DNA from 3 places in the Silvania sp. genome. Region 3 is predicted to be linked to each of the others. Evidence: riboswitches for the same ligand, from Rfam matches in the RefSeq annotation. Region 3 holds a riboswitch; each other region holds the start of a gene.
What was found. A riboswitch is a leader RNA that binds a small molecule or an ion and turns the genes downstream of it on or off. The one in region 3 is predicted to bind thiamine pyrophosphate.
Positions count from the first base shown of each region.

Region 1 (8,011 bases), on a different contig from region 3:
ATGTAATATTCACACTATTTACCTACCGAGTTATAAATCATCTCACCAAAGCCTTCGCCTTTGTCTGAGAAGTATTCACCAGCAAGGGCACCGCCACCACTCCCAAGAATTATGCCACAGGCTAAGGCACCAGCCCCGGCTACCTCTATTGTTGTAACACCCAAAACTAAAGAGCAGATACCCATACCAACAGCACCTCCGGCATAACCACCAGCAAGGCTACCAGCGAAGCTACCGATCTCTGTATATTTTTTCTTCGCACATTCAGTTTCGCGACCAGTTGAACAAGCCTCATTTATCTCATTGATTGAGTGAACCGCACTAAACACTATTCCAACGTAACCAGTATAGCGCATTGCTTTAACATATTTAGCTGCGCGCTCAATATGGGTTGCGTATCCTTCAATATCGCTGATCCCAGTCTCATTCCATTGGTATGTTATTGAACGGGTAGACAAACCCAGCACATTTTTGATTTTATTATACTCTCCAAGCTTCATCGCTTTATTCAGGAAGCCAACTTTGAGAATACTGTCGAGTTCGTTGAAGAGTTGAGTACGCCTCACATAGAATTGTTCACCGATCAATGCGCCTCGCGTCATATACGTATTTTTATATGTCGCCTGGATCTCTTTGAGAATTCGTTCGATATTCTCAAAATATTTCCCGACCGGATCGGCAACAAGCCCTATTCCTTTATCCGCAATGTTAGAAAAATGGGCAATGGTGGCGTAATGCTTGTGCAGGAAATTAGCTTCTTTATGTGTCAGCGGCTCAAGGGCTGCATCAACCCTGGCTTTTGCTTTTTGCATGTGGGCGATCTGCTCGTCGTCCTGCTTTTCAGGATCAACCAGAAGCATAATCGAACCAGCTTTATAGCTTTGGTCTGCACCGTTCAGCGTAGCAAATAGCGCTTTGGCTCCTGCCGGTGGGTTTTCAGTGAACAGCAGACGTTGCCAGGCTTCTGTCGTACCGCCATAGGGGAGAACAGCGAAACCTGCATCTATGCCCGATTTTTTCTTCTTCGCTGTCTGTGCGTGCTGTTCAGGCTCTGAGTAAACTTCTGGAGCGAGTGAGGCGGATAGTGGAGCCACAGTCGCTGAGCCTGCGTTTCCGAATGCCTGTGGTTCTTCTTTTTCATACATGGGGTAAGCGTTAGAGGGGCGTATTTTTGCCTTACAGGGGCATGAACTGTAGCTATCAAGTGACCCTGCTACACGTCTGTTATCTGCACCATCCGTAAAAATTGAGATCCCGCCAATAATCTTGTACGTGTTGCCGTCTTTGCCACAGGTTACAGGGTCGCCTTCTTTTGCTATCGGTTTACCGAAAGCAATACCCAGCGCTGAGCCTACGACGATTCTTCCTCCGCATGTTGTTCTGTCCCCCTGGCAAAGCACAATCCCTGTCGCCATAAATCCCTCTGGTTAATGAGGAAATAATCAAGGAGGTCATTTTACAAACAATCACCCCATGCGCAACAAGTATCAGACTTAAGGGAAACTTCGTTTCGTAACAATCAGTAAGGGGGGCCGGATGAACTGCTTGCACCAGCAAGCCGCTTCCCCTAATCTGGCGGGCGTAAAAAGATTTAACTTACATGACTCGGGGTGCCCTTCCTTGTGAAGGCTGAGAAATACCCGTACCACCTGATCTGGATAATGCCAGCGTAGGGAAGTCAGATGCCCTCCGGGCTATCGCTTCTTCGCGCAAGGCAGGAGCGATACCATGCAGCCTGACCTGCTCAATTTACACGCCTTACACCATTTCCGAACCCGTTCCCCGCTGACGCACTGCATGACCAATGATGTGGTGCAGACCTTTACCGCGAACGTGTTGCTGTCTCTCGGAGCGTCACCGGCGATGGTGATTGAAGCCGAAGAGGCCGAACAGTTTGCCTCTGTGGCCGATGCGCTGCTGATTAACGTCGGCACCTTGACTGCGTCGCGTGCTCAGTCGATGCGCCGGGCAATCGAAAGCGCCGTCGCCGCAGGCAAACCCTGGCTGCTCGATCCGGTCGCCGTTGGGGCGCTGGCGTACCGCACCCGCTTTTGCCAGCAAATTCTCGCCCTGAAACCTGCCGCCATCCGCGGCAATGCCTCAGAAATTATGGCCTTGGCCGGGATGAGCGCGGGCGGGCGCGGGGTGGATACCACCGATACGGCAGCCAGCGCGTTGCCTGCGGCGCAGGCGCTGGCGCGTCAGACCAATGCAATTGTGGCGGTGACCGGCGAGGTGGATTACGTCACTGACGGGCAGCGCATCCAGGCTGTGACCGGCGGCAATCCGATGATGACCCGCGTGGTGGGCACCGGCTGCGCGCTGTCGGCGGTGGCGGCGGCCAGCTGTTCGCTGCCGGGCGATCGGCTGGATAACATCGCCGCAGCCTGTGGTTGGATGAAGCGGGCGGGCACCCTCGCTGCCGCACAAAGTCAGGGGCCGGGCAGTTTTGCGACGGCGTTTCTGGATGCTTTGTGGAATCTGGGGGATCAGGCATGAAGCGCATTAACGCTCTGACCATTGCCGGTACCGATCCCAGCGGCGGCGCAGGGATCCAGGCCGACCTGAAAACCTTCTCCGCGCTGGGCGCCTACGGCTGCTCGGTCATCACCGCGCTGGTGGCGCAAAATACCCGTGGGGTCCAGTCGGTGTATCGCATCGAACCGGATTTTGTGGCCGCGCAGCTGGAGTCGGTGTTCAGCGATGTGCGCATCGATACCACCAAAATCGGCATGCTGGCAGAGACGGATATTGTTGAGGCCGTGGCAGAGCAGCTTAAACGTTATCAGGTGCAGAACGTGGTGCTCGATACCGTGATGCTGGCAAAGAGCGGCGATCCACTATTATCGGCTTCCGCCGTCGATACGCTGCGTATAAAGCTACTGCCACAGGTAGCGCTGATCACACCCAATCTGCCCGAAGCGGCTGCGCTGCTCAATGCCCCGCACGCACAAAACGAGCGTGAAATGAGAGAGCAGGGCATTGCGCTACTCGCCATGGGCTGCGGGGCGGTACTGATGAAAGGTGGTCATCTGGAGGATGCCGAAAGTCCGGACTGGCTCTTTACCCGTGACGGCGAACTCCGCTTTACGGCCCCGCGCGTGCAGACCAAAAATACCCACGGTACGGGCTGTACGCTCTCTGCTGCCCTCGCGGCATTACGTCCACGTCATGACAACTGGCCTGATACGGTGCAGGAGGCCAAGCGCTGGCTCTCAAGCGCGCTGGCAAAAGCCGATAGTCTGGAAGTGGGTCACGGTATTGGGCCGGTACACCATTTCCACGCGTGGTGGTAAGCCTTATACTGGCAGGAGATATCAGGCCTGAGAAAAACAGAGATGGAACAAGCGCATACCCGGCTAATTGCTGAGCTGACTGAACGGATCGCGGCACCGGACAATACCCCGCTGTACCTGAAGTTTGCCGAAACGGTAAAAAATGCGGTGCGCAGCGGGGTGCTGGCCCACGGGAATATTCTGCCAGGTGAGCGCGATCTGAGCCAGTTGACCGGGGTATCGCGCATTACGGTGCGTAAAGCAATGCAGGCGCTGGAAGAGGAGGGGGTAGTGACGCGCGCCCGGGGCTACGGGACACAAATCAATAATATCTTTGAATATTCCCTTAAGGAAGCGCGCGGTTTTTCTCAGCAGGTGGTGCTGCGCGGTAAAAAGCCCAACACGCTATGGGTCAACAAGCGGGTGGTGAAGTGTCCGGAAGAGGTTGCCAGCCAGCTGTCGATTGCCCCGGAAAGTGACGTCTTTTTGCTGAAGCGTATTCGCTATGTGGATGATGACGCCGTCTCGATTGAAGAGTCCTGGGTTCCGGTGGCACTTATCCCTGACCCGGATGCGATTGGTATTTCGCTGTACGACTACTTTCGCAGCCAGAATATCTTCCCGCAGCGGACCCGTTCTCGCGTCAGCGCCCGCATGCCGGACAGTGAATTTCAGACCCATATTAAAATGGATGACAAAATACCGGTGCTGGTGATCAAGCAGATTGCGCTTGACCAGCAACACCGGCCCATTGAGTACAGCATTAGCTACTGTCGCAGCGATCTATACGTCTTTGTGTGCGAAGAGTAACGCCTCGCGCGTGGGGGCACAGTCCCCTCCGCGATGGCTGACCACCCAGGCGGCCACGGCATTGCCCAGCATCACCGCGTCAGCCAGACTCCACCCCGCCGCCAGCCCGGCAAGCGTACCGCCCGCGTGGCTGTCACCTGCGCCAATGGTGTCGACCACGGTAGCCGGAAAGGCAGGACCATAGCCCGAGGTTTCAGCGTCATACCAGGCTGCACCGTCTTTGTCGTGACGGACAATCAGCACTGAGCCGAACCGCTGCTGCCAGTACGCGCCTAAACTGTCATCCTCGACACCCCATCTTTCAGCGGCGAGCTGCGCCTCCTGGCGATTGAGCGACACGATCGGGTTACAGGCCATAATCCGCGCCATCAGCGGGTCAGGAATATCCGCAATACGCGGGCCAAAGTCGATAAACGGCGTCACGTCCTGCAGTCCTTCCAGCCAGCCCGTCAGTAACTCCCCGCACGGTGATGCCAGCTGGTAACCCGACAGATAGACCAGACTGTCAGGCGGCACGGTAAGCGCATCCAGCCAGGGTTGCTGCCACTGGTTTTCCACCCCGCTAAACGACATAAAGGTCCGCTCGCCGTCAGGCTCCACCAGCGCCAGGCACCAGCCGTTGTCGCCGGTTTCGGCTTCCACGACGCTGTGCAGATCCTGTTTTGCCATTGCGTGACGAATAATGTCCGCCCACACGCCGTGACCGACGGGCAGCGCGTTTTGTGCGCTGATACCCAGCCGCTTCAGGGCGATGGCGATGTTCAGCGCGCAGCCGCCAATGTTGATGCCCTGCTGTTTTAGCTCGATATCACACCCGCGCCAGGGCAGGGCGTAGGCATCGGCGATCACGTCAATCACCGCCGCACCCAGCACCGTGACCGGGCGCGTGGCGTGTAAGGCTTCCAGACGCTGGGCTAACAAACTCATACGGCCTCCCTTTGCTCCCGGTAGTGCAGGAGTTTTTCGCAGTAATGACCAAAATCGAGGCGGTTAACGGCGTCAAGTTCGTCCTTCAGCGCCGGGTCAATCGCCTGCACGCCGTGCAGCGCCCCACAGATAGCCGTTGCCATTGCGCCAATGGTGTCCGTATCGCCGCCCAGGTTGGCGCATAAAATAGCGCAGCGGTTCGGGTCAGTCCCCGCCAGCTCAACCATCGCGATCGCCGCCGGAACGGACTCAATGGTGCTGGTTCCCGCCCCGATAAGTTGATACACCTGCTCGCTGGCGGACTCTGTGCCAGTGGCCTCCCGCACGGTTTTGAGCGCCAGTTCAATGCGCGCGGCAAGCGACGCGCTGAAAGTGGTGGTTTTGGCCTCCTGCGCATAGCGGGCGATACCCGGCAGGGCATCAGCGATGTTTTGCCAGCGCTCTCCGTCGATGGCGCGGGAAATCGCCCAGGCAATCACCACCGCACCGGCGATGGCGAGATCCGATTTATGGGTCGGGCTGGAGGCCAGCGCGACCTGTTCAACAAAGTGCTCCAGAGGCATCGCGGGCAGCAGGCAGCCCAGCGGGGAGGCACGCATCGCCGCCCCGTTGGTGACGCCGTTGTTTTCCAGCTCGCTGACCGGCTTGCCGTCGCGAATGGCGTTGAGGGCGATTTTCGACGTCGGGCCGAGTACGTTCTTATTAAAGGCGTCGAAATCGAGCGCCCAGCGCAGGATATGTTTGCCGATAACGTCCGCATTAATCTGCCCGTCGCACTCGATAATGGCGTCGGCGAGACACAGCGCCATTGAGGTATCATCGGTGAATTCCGCGCGGTTGAAATAGCAGGCCGCGTTATTCTCTGCCGGGCCGGGTAAAAAACGGTCGATCCAGCCGAAGTGCGCTTTCACGCGCTTTCTCGGCCACAGCTCCGATGGCATGCCCATCGCATCCCCTAACGCCTGCCCGTAAAGAGCCCCGAGAACACGTTCGTGTTTCATTTAACTTCCCCTTGTGTCAGCGCGGTATCGCCATCAACCACCTCAATTGCGGTGATCTCTTTATCCGATTCGCGGAAAAACAGCATAAACAGCACGGCAATCACCGCAATCATGATTGCCCCAAACGTCCACATTCCGGCCCAGTTGAAGGTCAGCCCATTCACCGGCTCTTTATAAGCGAACATTTTTTCCATCATCACGCCGCCCAGACGGTAACCCAGCAGGCTACCAAAGCCCTGGCAGCACAGCGTAATCAAGCCCTGCGCGGCGGTACGCATGTGCGCCGGCGCTTTTTTGTCCACGTAAATGTACGCCGTCACGTAGTAGAAGTCGTAGCTCACGCCGTGCAGCAAAATACCGAGGAACAGCAGGGCGTAGGTGAAGTATTGTTCCGCACCGCCGTAAACAAAGAAGCCATAGCGAATAGCGGCGGTGATAAGACCCAGCAACAAGACCTTCTTAATACCAAAGCGTTTGGTAAAGAACGGCAGGGCCAGCATAAAGAAAATTTCGGAGAACTGACCGAGCGTCATCCAACCCGTGGCGTTTTTCATGCCTACTTCGGTCAGGTAGCCAGTGGCGAAGATGTAGTAGAACGCCAGCGGCATTGCGAACAGGAACGAGCAGAAAAAGAACACCAGGAAGTTTCTGTCGCGCAGCAGGATCAGGGCATCGAGCCCCAGCATGACTTTGAGGTCCAGCTTGCCGGTACTCTTCGGCGGGGTGTTCGGCAGGAACAGCGCGAACACGCCAAGCAGGGCAGAGCTGGCGGCGGTCATCAGCAGTGGAATATTGGTATCGGAGATATCGCTGTAACCCAGCATCTGCGGCAGGAACCCGCACGCCAGACCAGAGGCGATCCAGCCGATGGTGCCCATGACGCGAATGCGGGGGAAATCCGCCTCCACATCATTAACGTTGGCAAAGGCGATACTGTTGGTCAGCGCGATGGTCGGCATATAGGTCAGGGAATAGGCCAGCAGCAGCGGGAAGAAGGTGCTGAACTCGGTCTGTTGCGCGGCGAAGTACATCAGCACGGCACCGGCAAACATCAGCACCGCCAGCACTTTCTGGGCGGCGAAGAAGCGGTCGGTCAGCGAGCCGACGAGGATTGGCGAGAGGATCGCCGCAATCGCGGTACAGGCATACGACCAGCCGATTTCCCCGGCGCTGAAGCCGCTTTTACTCAGCCACAGCCACAGCGGCACAAACCATGCGCCCCAGATAAACCATTCAACAAACATCATGAATGACAGTTGGACTTTCGTTTTCATTGCTTCATCCTGCATGTCAGAGAGGGTACGCCTTTAACATACCATTCAATAATACCTTTTAAATACCTTTGTGGTGATTGTTTGATCGGTGTAACAAAATTGTTGTACACGAAACGCGCCAGTAAGCGGTATGGAAATGCGCTTCAGGCGGTGGAAAATCTGTTCAGGCGGTACCAGGCTTAGTCTGCTCACAAAAATGTGGGCCTGGATACTACGCGCCGACATCACGTCGGCCCTGACGGGAGCAAAGCTATGACTGATATTGCGCAGCTGCTTGGCAAAGACGCCGACAGCCTGTTACAGCATCGTTGTATGACCATTCCAGCCGACCATCTTTACCTGCCCGGTCACGACTACGTCGACCGGGTGATGGTCGACAATAACCGTCCACCTGCCGTGCTGCGCAATATGCAGACGCTGTATAACACCGGGCGTCTTGGCGGTACAGGCTATCTGTCGATTCTGCCAGTTGACCAGGGCGTGGAGCATTCGGCCGGGGCGTCGTTTGCCGCTAATCCGCTCTATTTTGATCCAAAGAACATTGTTGAGCTGGCAATTGAAGCGGGCTGTAACTGCGTTGCTTCCACCTACGGCGTGCTGGCCTCAGTGTCGCGGCGCTATGCGCACCGCATTCCGTTCCTCGTGAAGCTAAACCATAACGAAACCCTGAGTTATCCCACCGAGTATGATCAGACCCTGTACGCCAGCGTCGAGCAGGCGTTCA
Region 1 covers NZ_JBOGBT010000017.1:67,806-75,816, forward strand. The annotation lists gene ACRDD5_RS03095 (PAAR domain-containing protein) at 15-1,415, opposite strand; TPP riboswitch at 1,597-1,693, shown strand; gene thiM (hydroxyethylthiazole kinase) at 1,729-2,499, shown strand; gene thiD (bifunctional hydroxymethylpyrimidine kinase/phosphomethylpyrimidine kinase) at 2,496-3,296, shown strand; gene ACRDD5_RS03110 (GntR family transcriptional regulator) at 3,339-4,085, shown strand; gene ACRDD5_RS03115 (PfkB family carbohydrate kinase) at 4,059-5,012, opposite strand; gene ACRDD5_RS03120 (ADP-ribosylglycohydrolase family protein) at 5,009-6,013, opposite strand; gene ACRDD5_RS03125 (nucleoside permease) at 6,010-7,287, opposite strand; gene fbaB (class I fructose-bisphosphate aldolase) at 7,540-8,011, shown strand, end outside.
Region 1: another riboswitch for thiamine pyrophosphate. It lies ahead of thiM (hydroxyethylthiazole kinase); the one in region 3 lies ahead of thiC (phosphomethylpyrimidine synthase ThiC).

Region 2 (8,011 bases), on a different contig from region 3:
CAGCAAAATGGGCTGTTCACGCACCAGGCAGCGCGCCAGGGCGGCACGCTGACGCTGACCCCCGGAAAGCTCTCCCGGCAGACGTTCCAGCAGGTCGCTGATCCCCATTTGCGCTGCAATGCTGTTCAGCTTTTGCTGCTGATCGGCGTTCAGCCGCAGCCCCGGATGCATCCCAAGGCCGATATTCTGACGCACCGTCAGGTGGGTAAAGAGGTTGTTTTCCTGAAACAGCATCGACACCGGGCGCTGAGAAGGCGGCGTCCGGGTATGGTCTTTCTCTTCAATGGTGATGCTGCCGCTGGCCGGTTGCAGAAAACCGGCGACCAGGTTCAGGAGCGTACTTTTTCCCGCCCCGCTGGGGCCGAGCACCGCGATTAACTCTCCCCGGCGAACGGAGAGGGTGAAACGCATCGGCAGGTGCTGGTAAAGCCAGGTTACATCAGTCAGTTTTAACATCACGTCCCGGAAGTTTTTCGATAACGGTAAATAACGCAAAGCACAGCAGCAGCAGCAGCAGCGCCGTGACGGCACCATCCTGGCTGCGGTAAGAGCCGATCTGTTGATACAGCCAGAACGGCAGGGTGCGGAAATCGTCATTGCCAAACAGCGCCACCACCCCGAAATCCCCGATCGACAGCACGCAGGCAAATGCCAGCGCCTGAGCCAGCGGGCGCTTCAACGCGCGCAGCTCAACCGTTGTGAGCCGCTGCCAGCCGTGCATCCCCAGCGAGGAACAAAGCTGCGTGTAGCGGGCGCTGAGATCGCGCATCGGGTTTTCCAGCACTTTCAGTGCATAGGGGATCGCCATCAGCGCATTGGTGAAAATCACAATCCCGTCCGCCGATTCAGGCAGGCCGATGGTGCTGTTAAACAGCAGGAAAAATCCGCTCGCCAGCACGATGCCGGGCATCGCCAGAATCAACATGCCGCTGAGATCCAGCATCTGTCCGGCCACGATTGCCTGTCGGGCATACAGTTCGCGGCTGGTCCACAGCAGCATCATGGTCAGCACCACGCAGAGTAAACCCGCCCCGAGCGCAATGCGCAGCGAGGTGCCGAGCGCCTGCCAGAGCACCGGCTGTTGCAGGACCGACAGTAGGTTGAGGTTCAGCCCGTCGACCACCACCGCCAGCAGCGGCGGGAGCAGCAGCAGCAGCGCCAGAGCGATCAGCAGGCCATCGGTCAGGCGGCTGCGCAGGCAGTCCTGCGGATCGCGCCAGCCGGTCAGTTGGCTGCTGCCCACCGCAATGGCTTTACCCAGCCGCTGGCTCAGTACCACCAGCCCCAGGCAGCAGAACATCTGCACCATCGCCAGCAGCGCCGCGCGACCGGGATCGTAGTCATAGCTCAGGGCCTGATAGATGGCGAGCTCGATGGTGGTGGCCTGTGGCCCGCCGCCCAGAGAGAGCACCGTGGCAAAGCTGGCGAAGCAGAGCATGAAAATCAGCGCAGCCACCGGGGGGATCTGGCGGCGCAGCCAGGGCCACTCGACAAACCGGAAAAACGACCAGCCGCGCATCCCGAGCTGGGCGGCCAGCTGGCGCTGCTCACCGGGGATATTCTCCAGCGCCTGCAGCAGCAGCCGCGTGGCCATCGGCATATTGAAAAAGACGTGTGCCAGCAAAATGCCCTGCAGGCCATAGGGTGAGAACGTCCACTCCAGTCCGAGTACCTGACACAGGGAGGCAAGCCAGCCCTGACGGCCATAGACGCTAAGAATGCCAAACACCGCCACCAGTACCGGCAGGATAAGCGTCATCGCGCACAGGCGTAGCAGCGCCTGCCTGCCGGGGAAGCGACGTCGGTAGAGGGCGCGGGCGAGGAAGATGGCAGGTACGACAGAGAGCAGTGCGGAGAGAAATGCCTGCCAGAACGAGAAGCGGATGACGTGCCACAGATAGCTGTCGTGCCACAGTGCCGCTACGTCAGTAGCGGGTGCGTTAAGCCACAGCGCGAGAAACGCCCCCAGCGCGACGGTCACCATCAGCGTGGCAGCCGTCAGCCCCGGAAGGAGCCAGCCGGCGATTAGCGGCTGACGGCGCGTTGCCATTCACTGACCCAGGCGGCACGTTTCCCGGCGACGTCGTGCGGGGTAAATTCCAGCGTGGTTTTGGGTTTCACCAGCGTGTCAAAACCGGCAGGTAACGCGACGTTGGTGACCGGGTACATCCAGTTGCCCTCTGGAATGGCGCTCTGGAACGACGGTGAGACCATGAATTTCAGGAACTTCTCGGCCAGCTCCGGCTGTTTGCTGGCATGGGTGCGGGCAGCCACTTCAACCTGCAGGTAGTGACCTTCGGCAAAATCAGCGGCGGCATAATTGTCTTTCTTCTCGGCGATAATATGATACGCAGGCGAGGTGGTGTAGCTCAGCACCAGGTCGCTTTCCCCTTTCAGGAACAGACCGTAGGCTTCACTCCAGCCCTTGGTCACGGTGACCGTTTTGGCGGCCAGTTTCTGCCAGGCTTCCGGCGCTTTATCGCCGTACACTTTCTGCATCCACAGTAGCAGGCCGAGACCCGGGGTGCTGGTGCGTGGGTCTTCGTAGATCACGCGCCATTTCTGGTCACTCTCGACCAGCTCTTTCAGGCTTTTCGGCGGGTTTTTCAGCTTGTTTTTGTCGTAGACGAAGGCGAAGTAGCCGTAATCGAAAGGCACAAAGGTGTCATTTTTCCAGCCGCCGGGCACGTTTACCGCATCGGTCGCCACGCCACTTTTCGCGAACAGCCCGGTTTGGGTGGCGGCTTCCAGCAGGTTGTTATCCAGACCCAGCACCACATCGGCTTTGCTGTTTTTACCTTCCATGCGCAGGCGATTGAGCAGCGAGACGCCATCTTCCAGCGCCACGAACTTCAGCTCGCAGCCGCAGTCGGCTTCAAAGGCTTTTTTGACCGCCGGGCCCGGGCCCCAGTCGGCGGCGAAAGAGTCGTAGGTGTAGACCGTCAGCACAGGGCTGGCGACGGCAGGCAGCGCGATCAGCGCCAGCAGGGGAAGAACAGTTTTGAACACTTTGCACCTCTTACATTGAGAGTGGCAAAGGATTTTGAGCGACAGCCTCAAATCCCTTCGCCGGCGTTATCCGGATCAGGTTCGACGGGTATTTTCTCAGCACACGCTCGCGCGCAGCACCCCGATGAGAACGACAGCATTGTAATGATTTGGTGAATATTACGAAAGTATTATGGTTCAGGCGGCGCAAACCATGCCGACTTAAAGTCAAACCAGCCCAGCGTGTTCATGCGCAGGCCACGCATGCTGCGCTGCCCCTGGATCATCAGCCAGTGGTGGATCAGCGGGACCATCGCCTGCTGCGCCAGCAGCTGCTGGCACCAGACCGCCAGATTCATCTCGCCCGCGCGCCAGGCGGCGGCGTCCTGCTGCCAGTCGCGGGGAATACAGTGCTGCAGCAGCGGCACTTCATACAGGTGTGAGAACAGCGAAAAATCGAGCGGCAGGGTGAAGTTAACGCTGTTGAGCCAGATGTCGCTTACCACATCGCCGCGATGCCATTCGTCGTAGTTGACTTCCTGAATGTTGAGCGTCACCTGCTCGGCGGCCAGCAGTTCGCTCATCATTCTGGCGATGACCCGATGTTCGACATGCTCCCGATAGAAGGTCAGGGTAATGCTCTCCAGCCCGGCCGGTTTTTCACCGCGCCCCGGACGGGCATGGTGCCAGCGGGGAAGCAGGCCATACGCCGGGAACCAGTAGGACTGGTACAGCTCTTCGGCCTGATAGATCAGGTTCGCAGGAGAGAGGATCCGGCTTATCCACTGGCGCACGTCGGTGCTGGCACCGCGCGGGGAGCGGGCATCGAACAGCAGGTAGTAACACCCCTCCTCAAGACGGCTCTCCACCGCTTTTTCGCCCTCGGTGGGCCCCTCCAGCGTCAGACCGACGCTCAGCTCTTCGTTAATATCCGGCAAAACCCAGACGTTCACTTCGTCAATCAGCGCCCGGTAACCAAAGTAATCATCGAAGGCGCGGATCTTGAGCTGATTGTTATTGTTACGCGAGACCGCATAAGGGCCGGTGCCGATCGGCTGGCTGGCAAAGTTGTGCATCGTTTCCCATTCCTGCGGCAGGATCATCGACGGCACATACCCCAGCAGCCACGGCAGCCAGCGGTCAGGCTCCGAGAGCTGAATATCCAGCGTCCAGGCGGTGGGGGACTGGATCTGCGTAATGTGCGAATAGAGAGGCAGCTTGCGGGCGCGCTGCAGCGAGGCAATCACGTCGGCCATCTCCAGCTCGCGACCATGGTGGAAATGAATGCCGGGGCGCAGGAAAAAGCGCCAGTGCAGCGGAGAAAGTTGCTGCCAGTGATGGGCGATATCGGCTTCCAGTTCCCCATTTTCCTCATTTATGCGCGTCAGCCCGCTAAATATCTGTCGCGCCATATGGGTTTCGGAGCGGCGTAACGCGCTGCCCGGTAAAAGATTTTTCATCGGACGGTAATAGAGCACGCGCAGGATGTGCTTTCCCTGACGGAAGCTACGGCCCAGGTGCGACACCAGCATCTGGCGCACGGCGGCTTTATCCCCCACCAGCTGTACCAGCTGCTCGATGCGATCCTGCTCCAGCAGGTCTTCCGCCCGCTGCTGCTGAAGCGCCAGCCCGGTATAGAGAAAGGTCAGGCGGGATCGTTTCCCGCGTCCGGCTTCAGCTTCCCAACTCAGCCAGCCCTGCTGCTGCATAGTGTTGAGGAGGGTGCGCATATGGCGTCGCGAACAGCTGAGCAGCTCGGCGAGTTCGCTGAGCGTGGTGTCCCGGGTTTGGCCATCACAGCATTGCCACAGGCGGATGAATTGTTGTTGCAGACGACCAGACGGCATAAAAGAGGAACTCCTGACAAAAAATCAGCAATTTATTTATCCCTATATTAGGCCAATAATTCATTTCGATGAAGCGAGGAGGTGATGATGAAGAGGTCTACCGCACGTCAGTTTTACCGAAAGTACTTCTCAGCGACAAAAGGAGTGTCCTGGCTGGCCCGCCTGTGCGCAGAACAGCAGCTGAAAATACTGGACGATCTGATGCAGTGGGAGGTGACAACGTCGACCTCGGAACGCTGAATTGCTTCGATCATGTGTGACTGAGTATTGGTGCGAATCACCACGCCAGCAGGTATCATCTGCTGGCTTTTTTCGTTTTCACTTGCGCTGAAGGGAACTGATCATGCTCTGGTTAATGACGATGGGGCGCCGCCTCAACGGTGTCTACGCTGCCTTTTTAATGGTGGCATTTATGATGGGCGTGGCCGGTGCGTTGCAGGCGCCTACCTTAAGTCTATTCCTGAGCCGTGAGGTGGGGGCCCAGCCATTCTGGGGGGGGCTGTTTTATACTGTTAACGCCATCGCCGGGATCCTGGTCAGCCTGTGGCTGGCGAAGCGCTCGGACAGTCAGGGCGATCGGCGCAAACTGATCCTGTTTTGCTGCGCCATGGCCATCGGCAATGCGCTGCTGTTTGCCTTTAACCGTCATTATCTGACCTTATTAACCTGCGGCGTGTTTCTGGCGTCACTGGCCAATACCGCCATGCCGCAGCTGTTCGCCCTCGCGCGTGAATACGCCGACAGCTCCGCACGTGAAGTGGTGATGTTCAGCTCGGTGATGCGTGCCCAGCTCTCCCTGGCGTGGGTAATCGGCCCGCCGCTGGCCTTTATGCTGGCGCTCAACTATGGCTTTACCGTCATGTTCTCCATCGCGGCAGGGATTTTTGCCATCAGCCTGGGATTGATCGCCTTTGCGCTTCCGACCGTCTCCCGGGTGGAATCAGCGACCGCGACGCCTTTAACCCAGGTCAGCGGCTGGCAGAACAAAAACGTACGGATGCTGTTTATCGCCTCCACGCTGATGTGGACCTGCAACACCATGTATATCATCGACATGCCGCTGTGGATCAGCAGCGATCTGGGTCTGCCGGATAAGCTGGCTGGGATCTTAATGGGAACGGCGGCTGGGCTGGAAATTCCGGCGATGATCCTCGCGGGTTACTACGTGAAGCACTTTGGTAAACGGCGGATGATGCTGATCGCGGTGGCGGCGGGCGTGCTGTTTTACGTGGGGCTCATTCTTTTTCACAGCCACGAAGCGCTGCTCGCCCTGCAGCTGTTTAACGCCATTTTTATAGGGATTGTCGCCGGCATCGGCATGCTCTGGTTCCAGGATCTGATGCCGGGTCGAGCCGGTTCGGCCACCACGCTGTTTACTAATAGCATTTCAACCGGGGTGATTCTGGCAGGGATGATTCAGGGCGCGCTGGCACAAAGCTACGGCCACTCTGCGGTCTACTGGGCGATCGCAGCCATTTCAGTGGTGACACTGGCGCTGACTTTCCGCATCAAGGATGTGTGATTTTCTGAACGATGGCTTTTTTAGAATGGCCCGCGGCGCGGGCCATTTCATTACGCCATAAAGGCTGGCTGTTTATTCTCGTAGGCGGCAATTGCCTCTTCATGCTGCAGGGTCAGGCCGATGCTGTCGAGGCCGTTGATCATGCAGTGGCGGCGGAAGGCATCGAGGCTAAAGCCATAGGTTTTATCCCCGGCTTTCACTTCCTGCGCTTCCAGATCCACTTCAAATTTAATCCCTGGGCTGCTTTGCACCAGCGCAAACAGCTCGTCGACCTGTTCGTCGCTTAACGTCACCGGCAGCAGCTGGTTGTTGAAGCTATTACCGTAAAAGATATCGGCGAAGCTCGGTGCAATCACCACTTTGAAGCCGTAATCGGTCAGCGCCCAGGGCGCATGCTCGCGTGATGAACCGCAGCCGAAGTTTTCCCTGGCCAGCAGGATCGACGCGCCTTTGAACTCCGGGAAGTTCAGCACGAACTCCGGGTTCGGCACCTCGCCTTTCTCATCCAGAAAACGCCAGTCGTTAAACAGGTGCGCACCAAAACCGGTGCGGGTCACTTTCTGCAAAAACTGCTTCGGGATAATGGCGTCGGTATCGACGTTGGCCGCGTCCAGGGGGACAACCAGGCCAGTATGCTGGATAAATTTCTCTGCCATGATGGTCTCCTTATTTCAGGTTGCGAATATCGGCGAAATGCCCGGTCACTGCTGCTGCCGCGGCCATTGCCGGGCTGACCAGATGCGTGCGTCCGCCGCGCCCCTGACGACCTTCAAAGTTACGGTTGCTGGTGGATGCGCAGCGCTCGCCCGGATTCAGGCGATCGTTGTTCATCGCCAGACACATGGAGCAGCCTGGCAGACGCCATTCAAAGCCCGCTTCGATGAAAATCTTATCCAGACCTTCCTCTTCTGCCTGGGCTTTCACCGGACCGGAGCCGGGAACGACCAGCGCCTGCACGCCTGGTGCGACTTTACGGCCTTTCGCGACCTCAGCCGCCGCGCGCAAATCTTCGATCCGCGAGTTGGTACAGGAGCCGATAAAGACTTTATCAATCGCCACCTCGGTCAACGGCACGCCCGGTTTCAGCCCCATATAGGCCAACGCTTTTTCGGCACTGGCGCGCTCAACCGGATCGGCAAACGACGCTGGATCGGGGATTGCGTCGGTGACCGAAATCACCTGGCCTGGGTTAGTACCCCAGGTCACCTGCGGCGCAATGGTTTCGGCCTGCAGGGTCACAACGGTGTCGAATTGCGCGCCGTCGTCGGTTTTGAGGGTTGACCAGTACGCGACGGCGTCGTCATAATGCTGGTCTTTCGGCGCGTGCAGACGGCCTTTGACATACTCGAAGGTGATTTCATCCGGAGCAACCAGACCGGCTTTCGCACCCATCTCAATGGCCATGTTGCACAGGGTCATGCGGCCTTCCATGCTCAATGCCTGAATAGCGCTGCCACAGAATTCCACCACGTGCCCGGTACCGCCTGCGCTACCCGTTTTCCCAATGATTGCCAGCACAATGTCTTTGGCGGTGATGCCCGGCGCAGCCTGGCCGGTGACTTCAATCTTCATGGTTCTGGCGCGGCCCTGCTTCAGGGTCTGGGTCGCCAGCACGTGTTCTACTTCGGAGGTGCCGATACCGAACGCCAGCGCG
Region 2 covers NZ_JBOGBT010000039.1:83,309-91,319, reverse strand. The annotation lists gene thiQ (thiamine ABC transporter ATP-binding protein ThiQ) at 1-456, opposite strand, end outside; gene thiP (thiamine/thiamine pyrophosphate ABC transporter permease ThiP) at 440-2,050, opposite strand; gene thiB (thiamine ABC transporter substrate binding subunit) at 2,026-3,009, opposite strand; TPP riboswitch at 3,044-3,143, opposite strand; gene sgrR (HTH-type transcriptional regulator SgrR) at 3,180-4,835, opposite strand; gene sgrT (glucose uptake inhibitor SgrT) at 4,923-5,075, shown strand; gene ACRDD5_RS08155 (sugar efflux transporter) at 5,179-6,357, shown strand; gene leuD (3-isopropylmalate dehydratase small subunit) at 6,408-7,013, opposite strand; gene leuC (3-isopropylmalate dehydratase large subunit) at 7,024-8,011, opposite strand, start outside.
Region 2: another riboswitch for thiamine pyrophosphate. It lies ahead of thiB (thiamine ABC transporter substrate binding subunit); the one in region 3 lies ahead of thiC (phosphomethylpyrimidine synthase ThiC).

Region 3 (8,011 bases):
AATCTTTGCGCCAGATGCGCACTGCACCCTGATCGTCAGCGTATCCGCTGGCGGTAAAGGGCGGCAGAGAGGAGTCATGGCTGCAGGCAGTCAGCAACAGCATGCCTGCCAGCGTCAGAGCCTGACGCCAGACAGACAAAAGGGGCGAAACCGCCCCCTCGTTAAAACTGTTCACTGCCACGCGTCTTACTTAACTGCGTCTTTCAGTGCTTTGCCAGAGACAAATGCTGGCACGTTAGCTGCAGCGATTTTGATCTCGTTACCGGTCTGCGGGTTGCGGCCAGTACGCTCAGCGCGGTGGTTCACTTTGAAGGTGCCGAAACCAACCAGTTGTACAGCATCGCCTTCTTTCAGAGACTCAGTAATAGCAGCCAGGGTGGATTCCAGAGCAGCTTTAGCCTGCACTTTAGACAGATCAGCCTTGTCCGCAATTACATCAATCAGTTGAGTCTTGTTCATAAGTTATCCTTTCAATGTGTTTATCGCTTGCTAAGCATCGAGTGCGACGAAAATGCCAAAAAAGCACTCTCCTGCATACACGCACCGATAGCCACTTATTTTCGCCCCCCAAATGTAGACCAGACGGGGGGCAGAAGGGAAGAGTACAGGTATGACAAAAAAGGCGTTAAATCACGTTTTATTGTCTCACTGGCTAAGATTTATACCAATGTTACTCTCACCTGCCTCACGCAAGTCTGCTCGCAGACCTTTAATCAGCTCGATATCACGTTCTTCACACTCTGCCAGCAAGCGGAATATTTCCCACTGAATGTCCCATTCCTGCTCTACCGCCGGGTTTAACCGTAGCTCTTCATCGGTCATTTCGCGACCTTCCTGCGTCATTTCCAGCATAGCAACGGTCGTGATGGAGGCCTTACTGACTTCGATGGCATGTTCCAGCGTTTCACCACTCAGGCGCGAGTGAATCAGCTCACTGAGTGCCACACAGGCATCAATCGCCGGATAGACACCATACACATCATAGTCATCGGCAGCGGGGATCGCTTCTTCCAGCTTATCGAGCTGCGAATCGAAGTTCACCTTCGCATCTTTGACCGTCAGCGTTTCCCACACCAGGTCGAGGATACGGCGATACAGTTGACCTTCACCAAATTCAGTCTGCTTGCAGAACATGGCGTAGTTTGGATACATACGTTCGCACAGACAGGCCATAAAGGTGACATGCTGCCAGCTTTCCAGCTTCTCAAGGCGCAGATGAATCGGGTTTTGTAACATGATGAACTCTCAGAGTCAGAAATTGGCGGCAGTTTACCTGATTCAGGGCTGAATTTCCTGCCAACGAATGAAAGCCGGACGCCCGGATGCCACCGCATCGGCCCAGCGGGTCGGTTCTGGCAGCCGATAGCCTTTCATACAGCGCTGTACCCATCCCAACGCGCTATCCAGGCTGACACGATGGCCGGTCGCGATGAACAGCGGATTGCAGCGTGCCTTACTGCGCCACACCCACGCCAGTTGCTCGCCTTTGTCCATTAGTGGCGCCAGCGCGCCAGGTTCTGCCGACAGCGGTTCGAACTTACCGCAGAGGCGTTTTTTCGCCACGCCAATGGTTGGGACATCCACCAGCAGGCCAAAATGGCTGGCGACGCCAAGCCGACGGGGATGAGAGATGCCGTGCCCGTCAACGAACAGCAGATCCGGTTTTTGCGACAGCTGCTGCCACGCGGCCAGCAGCGCAGGGTATTCGCGAAAGGAGAGAAAACCGGGGATGTAGGGCATGGTGGTGGCGATACGCGCCACCTGATATTCGACAAGTTCCAGCGAGGGATATTTCAGCAGCACTATCGCCGCCCGCGTCACGTCCCCGCCCTGCTCAAACCCGACGTCCGCACCCGCAATCAGTGTGGGTGGGTCTTTATCCAGCCGATCCTCGCGAGAGACCGAGGCGGCAAGTTCGATTTGCTGAGCGCGTAATGACGCAAGATCCATAGCAATTCCTTACAGGTGATACTGAGCAGAAAGTCGGTGCACCGCCTCCACGAACACGCCCGCATGCTCTGGCGGTACATCCTGATGAATACCGTGTCCCAGGTTGAAGACATGACCTTCGCCCTGACCGAATCCGGCCAGAATGGTTGCGACCTCTTCTTCAATGCGGGCAGCCGGCGCATAAAGCATAGACGGGTCCATATTGCCCTGCAGCGCCACCTTGTCGCCCACGCGACGGCGCGCCTCGGCTATATCCATCGTCCAGTCGATACCCAGCGCGTCACAGCCGGTCTCTGCCAGCGCTTCCAGCCACTGACCGCCACCTTTGGTGAACAGAGTCACCGGCACGCGGCGGCCTTCGTTTTCACGCAGCAGGCCATCAACGATTTTGTGCATGTAGTAGAGTGAGAACTGCTGATAATCGCGTCCGGTCAGCACGCCGCCCCAGGTATCAAAAATCATCACCGACTGAGCGCCCGCTTTAATTTGTGCGTTCAGGTACAGGGTGACGCTTTTCGCCAGCTTATCGAGCAGGGCATGCAACGCCCGCGGATCGGCGTACATCATCTTTTTGATCACCGTAAAGGCTTTGCTGCTGCCGCCCTCAACCATGTAGGTTGCCAGCGTCCACGGGCTGCCGGAGAAGCCAATCAGCGGCACGTCGCCTTTCAGCTCGCGGCGGATGGTCCGCACGGCGTTCATCACGTACCCAAGCTCCTGCTCCGGGTCCGGAATGGGCAAATTATCGATGTCTGCCTGGCACTTAATCGGTGAGGAGAAGCGCGGGCCTTCACCCGTTTCGAAATAGAGCCCGAGGCCCATTGCATCCGGGATGGTCAGAATGTCTGAAAAAAGGATCGCCGCATCCAGCGGGAAGCGACGCAGCGGCTGGAGCGTCACTTCGCATGCCAGCTCTGCGTTTTTGCACAGCGACATAAAATCGCCCGCCTGCGCGCGCGTGGCTTTGTATTCCGGCAAATAGCGGCCCGCCTGGCGCATCATCCATACCGGGGTGACATCAACGGGTTGGCGCAGCAGCGCACGCAGATAACGATCGTTCTTCAGTTCGGTCATTTTTGCAGTTCCTTAAGCGTCTTATCCCCAGTGTATCATGTCATTCATCGTCGGCCCGACACATTGCCACCGTATCTTCTATCAGGCGGCGCGCCACGGTGCCTGGCGGCGGAAGCAGTGGTAAATTGTCATAGCGATACCAGTCGGCGCTCAGCAGCTCTTTCTGATCGATAACAATCTCGCCGCTGTCGTACTCGGCCATAAAAGCCGTCATCAGCGATTGCGGGAACGGCCAGGGCTGCGAGGTGACATAACGCAAATTTTTCACCTTGATACCGCTCTCTTCCATCACTTCGCGCGCGACCGCCTGCTCCAGCGTTTCGCCCACTTCAACAAAGCCGGCCAGTACGGTGTGAACGCCGTTACGGTGGCGGGTGTGTTGCGCCAGTAAAAGGGAATCATCACGACGAATAGCAACGATAATGCAGGGGGCGATTTGCGGATAATAGCGTTCGCGACAGTGGCTGCAGAGCATCGCCCACTCGGTTTTGCTCGGGTGCATGGTGTGGCCGCAATAGCCGCAATATTGATGCGAACGATAAAACTCGGCCAATTGCACGGCGCGCCCGGCCAGCTGGAACAAGCCCACATCAAGATCGAGCACCTGCCGCACCGATCCCATCTCATGGGAACGATTTTGTTGGATCAACCACACAGAATCGCCCTGCCACTCACCTATACTGAGTGCGGCTTGTCCCGCAAGATCGAAATTTTTCGCTTCGCCATGGGGTAATTCTCCCCCGGGCAACCATAATTTTTGTTCATGGCTGACTAACCACCAGCCACGATCCGATTTTTCAATTATACGATCCATATCTATTGCACAACCTTTGCTTCACAGGCATGTTGGTAACATTACTATTACATTTTGGGTGGGCAGCTTTTAATCTTAACCTTGCGGAGTCAAACATGCTAAACCAGCTAGAAAACCTGACAGAGCGCGTTGGCGGAAGTAATAAACTGGTCGATCGCTGGCTGCACGTGCGTAAACATCTGCTTGTTGCCTACTACAACCTTGTTGGCATTAAGCCTGGCAAAGAATCCTATATGCGCCTGAACGAAAAAGCGCTGGATGATTTTTGTCAAAGCCTTGTCGATTACCTTTCCAACGGTCATTTTAATATTTATGAACGTATTATTCGCGAAATGGAAGGTAGCAGTCCGCTTTTAGCCGCGACCAAACTGTATCCCCAGCTGGAGGCCAATACCCAGCAAATCATGGATTATTACGACTCCACTCTCGAAAACGCCATCGACCAGGATAATTATCTGCAATTTCAGCAGGCACTTTCCGATATCGGCGAGGCGTTGGAGCAACGATTTACGCTGGAAGATAACCTGATCGCGCTGGCGCTGGATCACAATTTTAAAGCGAGTAACGAAGATAACGTCGCCCGTCCGGCTTGAGTTATTTATCGTTAACGCGTAGTTTACATTCATTGCTCCCGCTGTAAGGGAGCACATTCTTGTCGGAGTGCCCAGTGCGAAAGCCGGGCTGAGACCGTTAATTCGGGATCCGCGGAACCTGATCAGGTTAAAACCTGCGAAGGGAACAAGAGTCAATTTATTGCATCGCCCTCCGGGCGATCCTCTCTTGCTTCATCCGACGTCTGACAAGCCACTTCCTACACTTTCTGGAATGAGCTATGTCTGCCACAAAAATGACCCGTCGCGAACAGCGCGCCCACGCCCAACACTTTATCGACACCCTGGAAGGCACCGCTTTCCCCAACTCAAAACGTATCTATTTGAGCGGATCGCAGGACGATATTCGCGTACCGATGCGCGAGATCCAGCTCAGCCCGACGCTTATCGGCGGCAGCAAAGACAATCCGCAGCGGGAAGAAAACGAGGCGGTACCGGTCTACGACACCTCCGGTCCTTACGGCGATCCGGCGGTGACGATTAATGTACAAAAAGGGCTGGCAAAGCTGCGCCAGACCTGGATTGACGCCCGTGACGACAGCGAAGCGCTAGACGAGCAAAGCTCTGCTTACACCAAAGAACGCCTAGCGGATGATGGGCTGGATGAACTGCGCTTTACCGGCCTGCTGACGCCGAAACGCGCCAGAGCCGGCAAGTGCGTGACTCAGCTGCACTACGCCCGCCAGGGTATCGTGACCCCGGAGATGGAATTTATCGCCATCCGCGAAAACATGGGTCGTGAGCGTATTCGCGGGGAAGTGCTGCGCCACCAGCACCCAGGCGAAGGCTTTGGCGCTCGCCTGCCGGAGAACATCACCCCGGAGTTTGTACGTGACGAAGTCGCGGCGGGCCGGGCGATTATTCCTGCCAACATTAACCACCCGGAATCAGAGCCGATGATCATTGGCCGCAATTTCCTGGTGAAAGTGAATGCCAACATCGGTAATTCAGCCGTCACCTCCTCCATCGAAGAAGAGGTGGAGAAACTGGTGTGGTCCACCCGCTGGGGTGCGGACACGGTCATGGACCTCTCCACCGGACGCTATATTCATGAAACCCGCGAGTGGATCCTGCGTAACAGCCCGGTACCCATTGGCACAGTTCCCATCTACCAGGCGCTGGAAAAGGTTAACGGCATTGCCGAAGATCTCACCTGGGAAGCCTTCCGCGATACCCTGCTGGAGCAGGCAGAGCAAGGCGTCGACTACTTCACTATCCATGCGGGCGTACTGCTGCGCTACGTCCCGATGACCGCCAAACGCCTGACCGGGATTGTCTCCCGTGGGGGCTCAATTATGGCGAAGTGGTGCCTGTCTCATCACCAGGAAAACTTCCTGTACGAGCACTTCCGCGAAATCTGTGAGATCTGCGCCGCGTACGACGTCTCGCTGTCGCTGGGCGACGGTCTGCGTCCGGGATCTATTCGCGACGCCAACGACGAAGCCCAGTTTGCCGAGCTGCACACCCTGGGCGAGCTGACCAAAATTGCCTGGGAATATGACGTGCAGGTGATGATCGAAGGCCCGGGCCATGTGCCGATGCAGATGATCCGCCGCAACATGACCGAGGAGCTGGAACACTGCCATGAAGCGCCGTTTTACACCCTTGGGCCGCTGACCACCGACATCGCTCCGGGGTATGACCACTTCACCTCCGGGATTGGCGCGGCAATGATCGGCTGGTTTGGCTGCGCGATGCTCTGCTACGTCACGCCGAAAGAGCATCTCGGTCTGCCGAACAAAGAGGACGTGAAGCAAGGTCTGATCACCTACAAAATCGCCGCCCATGCGGCCGATCTGGCGAAGGGTCATCCGGGGGCGCAGATCCGCGATAACGCCATGTCAAAAGCGCGCTTCGAATTCCGCTGGGAAGACCAGTTCAACCTGGCTCTCGATCCCTTTACCGCCCGCGCCTATCACGACGAAACCCTGCCGCAGGAGTCCGGCAAAGTAGCCCACTTCTGCTCCATGTGCGGACCGAAGTTTTGCTCGATGAAAATCAGCCAGGAGGTGCGCGACTACGCGGCGAAACAGACCATCGAGGTGGGGATGGCCGACATGTCAGAATCCTTCCGCGCCAAAGGCGGCGAGATCTACCTCAAAAAAGAGGAGGCGTGATGTATCAACCCAACTTCCCATCGGTTCCCTTTCGTCTGGGGCTTTATCCGGTAGTCGACAGCGTGGCGTGGATTGAACGCCTCCTGACTGCGGGCGTAAAAACGATCCAGCTGCGAATCAAAGATAAACAGGATGACGAGGTTGAAGCCGACATCATGGCAGCCATTGAGCTGGGGCGTCGCTACGACGCCCGCCTGTTTATCAACGACTACTGGCATCTGGCGATCAAGCATCAGGCTTACGGCGTGCATCTGGGTCAGGAGGATCTGGAGACCACCGATCTTGAGGCCATTCGTGCCGCCGGATTACGCCTCGGCGTCTCAACCCACGACGACATGGAAATCGACGTGGCGCTGGCGGCGCGTCCATCCTACATCGCCCTCGGGCATGTTTTCCCGACCCGGACCAAGCAGATGCCTTCCGCGCCCCAGGGACTGGAGCAGCTGACCCGGCATATCGAACGACTTGCGGATTATCCCACCGTCGCCATCGGCGGTATCAGCCTCGAGCGGGCCCCGGCGGTACTGGCGACCGGCGTCGGGAGCATCGCGGTGGTGAGCGCCATTACTCAGGCCGATGACTGGCAGGCGGCAACGGCACAATTACTGCAACGGGTGGGGGCAGGCGATGAATGATCGTGACTTTATGCGCTACAGCCGCCAGATCCTGCTGGACGATATCGCCATCGACGGGCAGCAAAAGCTGCTCGCCAGTCGGGTGCTGATTGTGGGGCTGGGTGGTCTTGGCGCACCGGCAGCGCTGTATCTGACCGGGGCAGGTATTGGCACGCTGGTACTGGCCGACGACGACGACGTCCATCTGAGTAATTTGCAGCGCCAGATTGTATTTACCACCGACGATCTGGATCAGCCGAAAGCGCAGGTAACACAGCGTCGGCTGACCCAGCTTAATCCAGATATCCGTCTGATTGCATTACAGCAACGTCTGGAAGGCGCTGCGCTTAACGAGCAGGTGGCGCAGGCCGACCTGGTGCTGGATTGCACCGATAACATGGCGACGCGGCAGGCGATTAACGCTGCCTGCGTAACACTCGACACCCCGCTCATCACCGCCAGCGCCGTGGGTTTTGGCGGGCAACTGATGACGCTAACCCCTCCCTGGACGCAGGGCTGCTACCGCTGCCTGTGGCCGGATGATAGCGAGCCGCAGCGTAACTGCCGCACCGCAGGCATCGTCGGGCCGGTAGTGGGCGTCATGGGAACCCTGCAGGCGCTGGAGGCGATCAAGCTACTCAGCGGGATTAAGACCACATGCAATACGCTGCGACTGTTCGATGCCCGGGCGGGGAGCTGGCGGCAGTTAGCGCTACAGCGTGCCAGCGGCTGTACGGTATGCGGAGGACGCCATGCGGATCCTGTTTAACGACGAACCGATGCAGTGTGCGGACGACATAACCCTCGCCACCCTGCTCGACCATCTACGCC
Region 3 covers NZ_JBOGBT010000015.1:5,825-13,835, reverse strand. The annotation lists gene ACRDD5_RS02730 (DUF1481 domain-containing protein) at 1-175, opposite strand, end outside; gene hupA (nucleoid-associated protein HU-alpha) at 187-459, opposite strand; gene ACRDD5_RS02720 (YjaG family protein) at 646-1,236, opposite strand; gene nfi (deoxyribonuclease V) at 1,279-1,950, opposite strand; gene hemE (uroporphyrinogen decarboxylase) at 1,960-3,024, opposite strand; gene nudC (NAD(+) diphosphatase) at 3,065-3,838, opposite strand; gene rsd (sigma D regulator) at 3,934-4,431, shown strand; TPP riboswitch at 4,485-4,593, shown strand; gene thiC (phosphomethylpyrimidine synthase ThiC) at 4,671-6,566, shown strand; gene thiE (thiamine phosphate synthase) at 6,566-7,201, shown strand; gene ACRDD5_RS02685 (HesA/MoeB/ThiF family protein) at 7,194-7,949, shown strand; gene thiS (sulfur carrier protein ThiS) at 7,933-8,011, shown strand, end outside.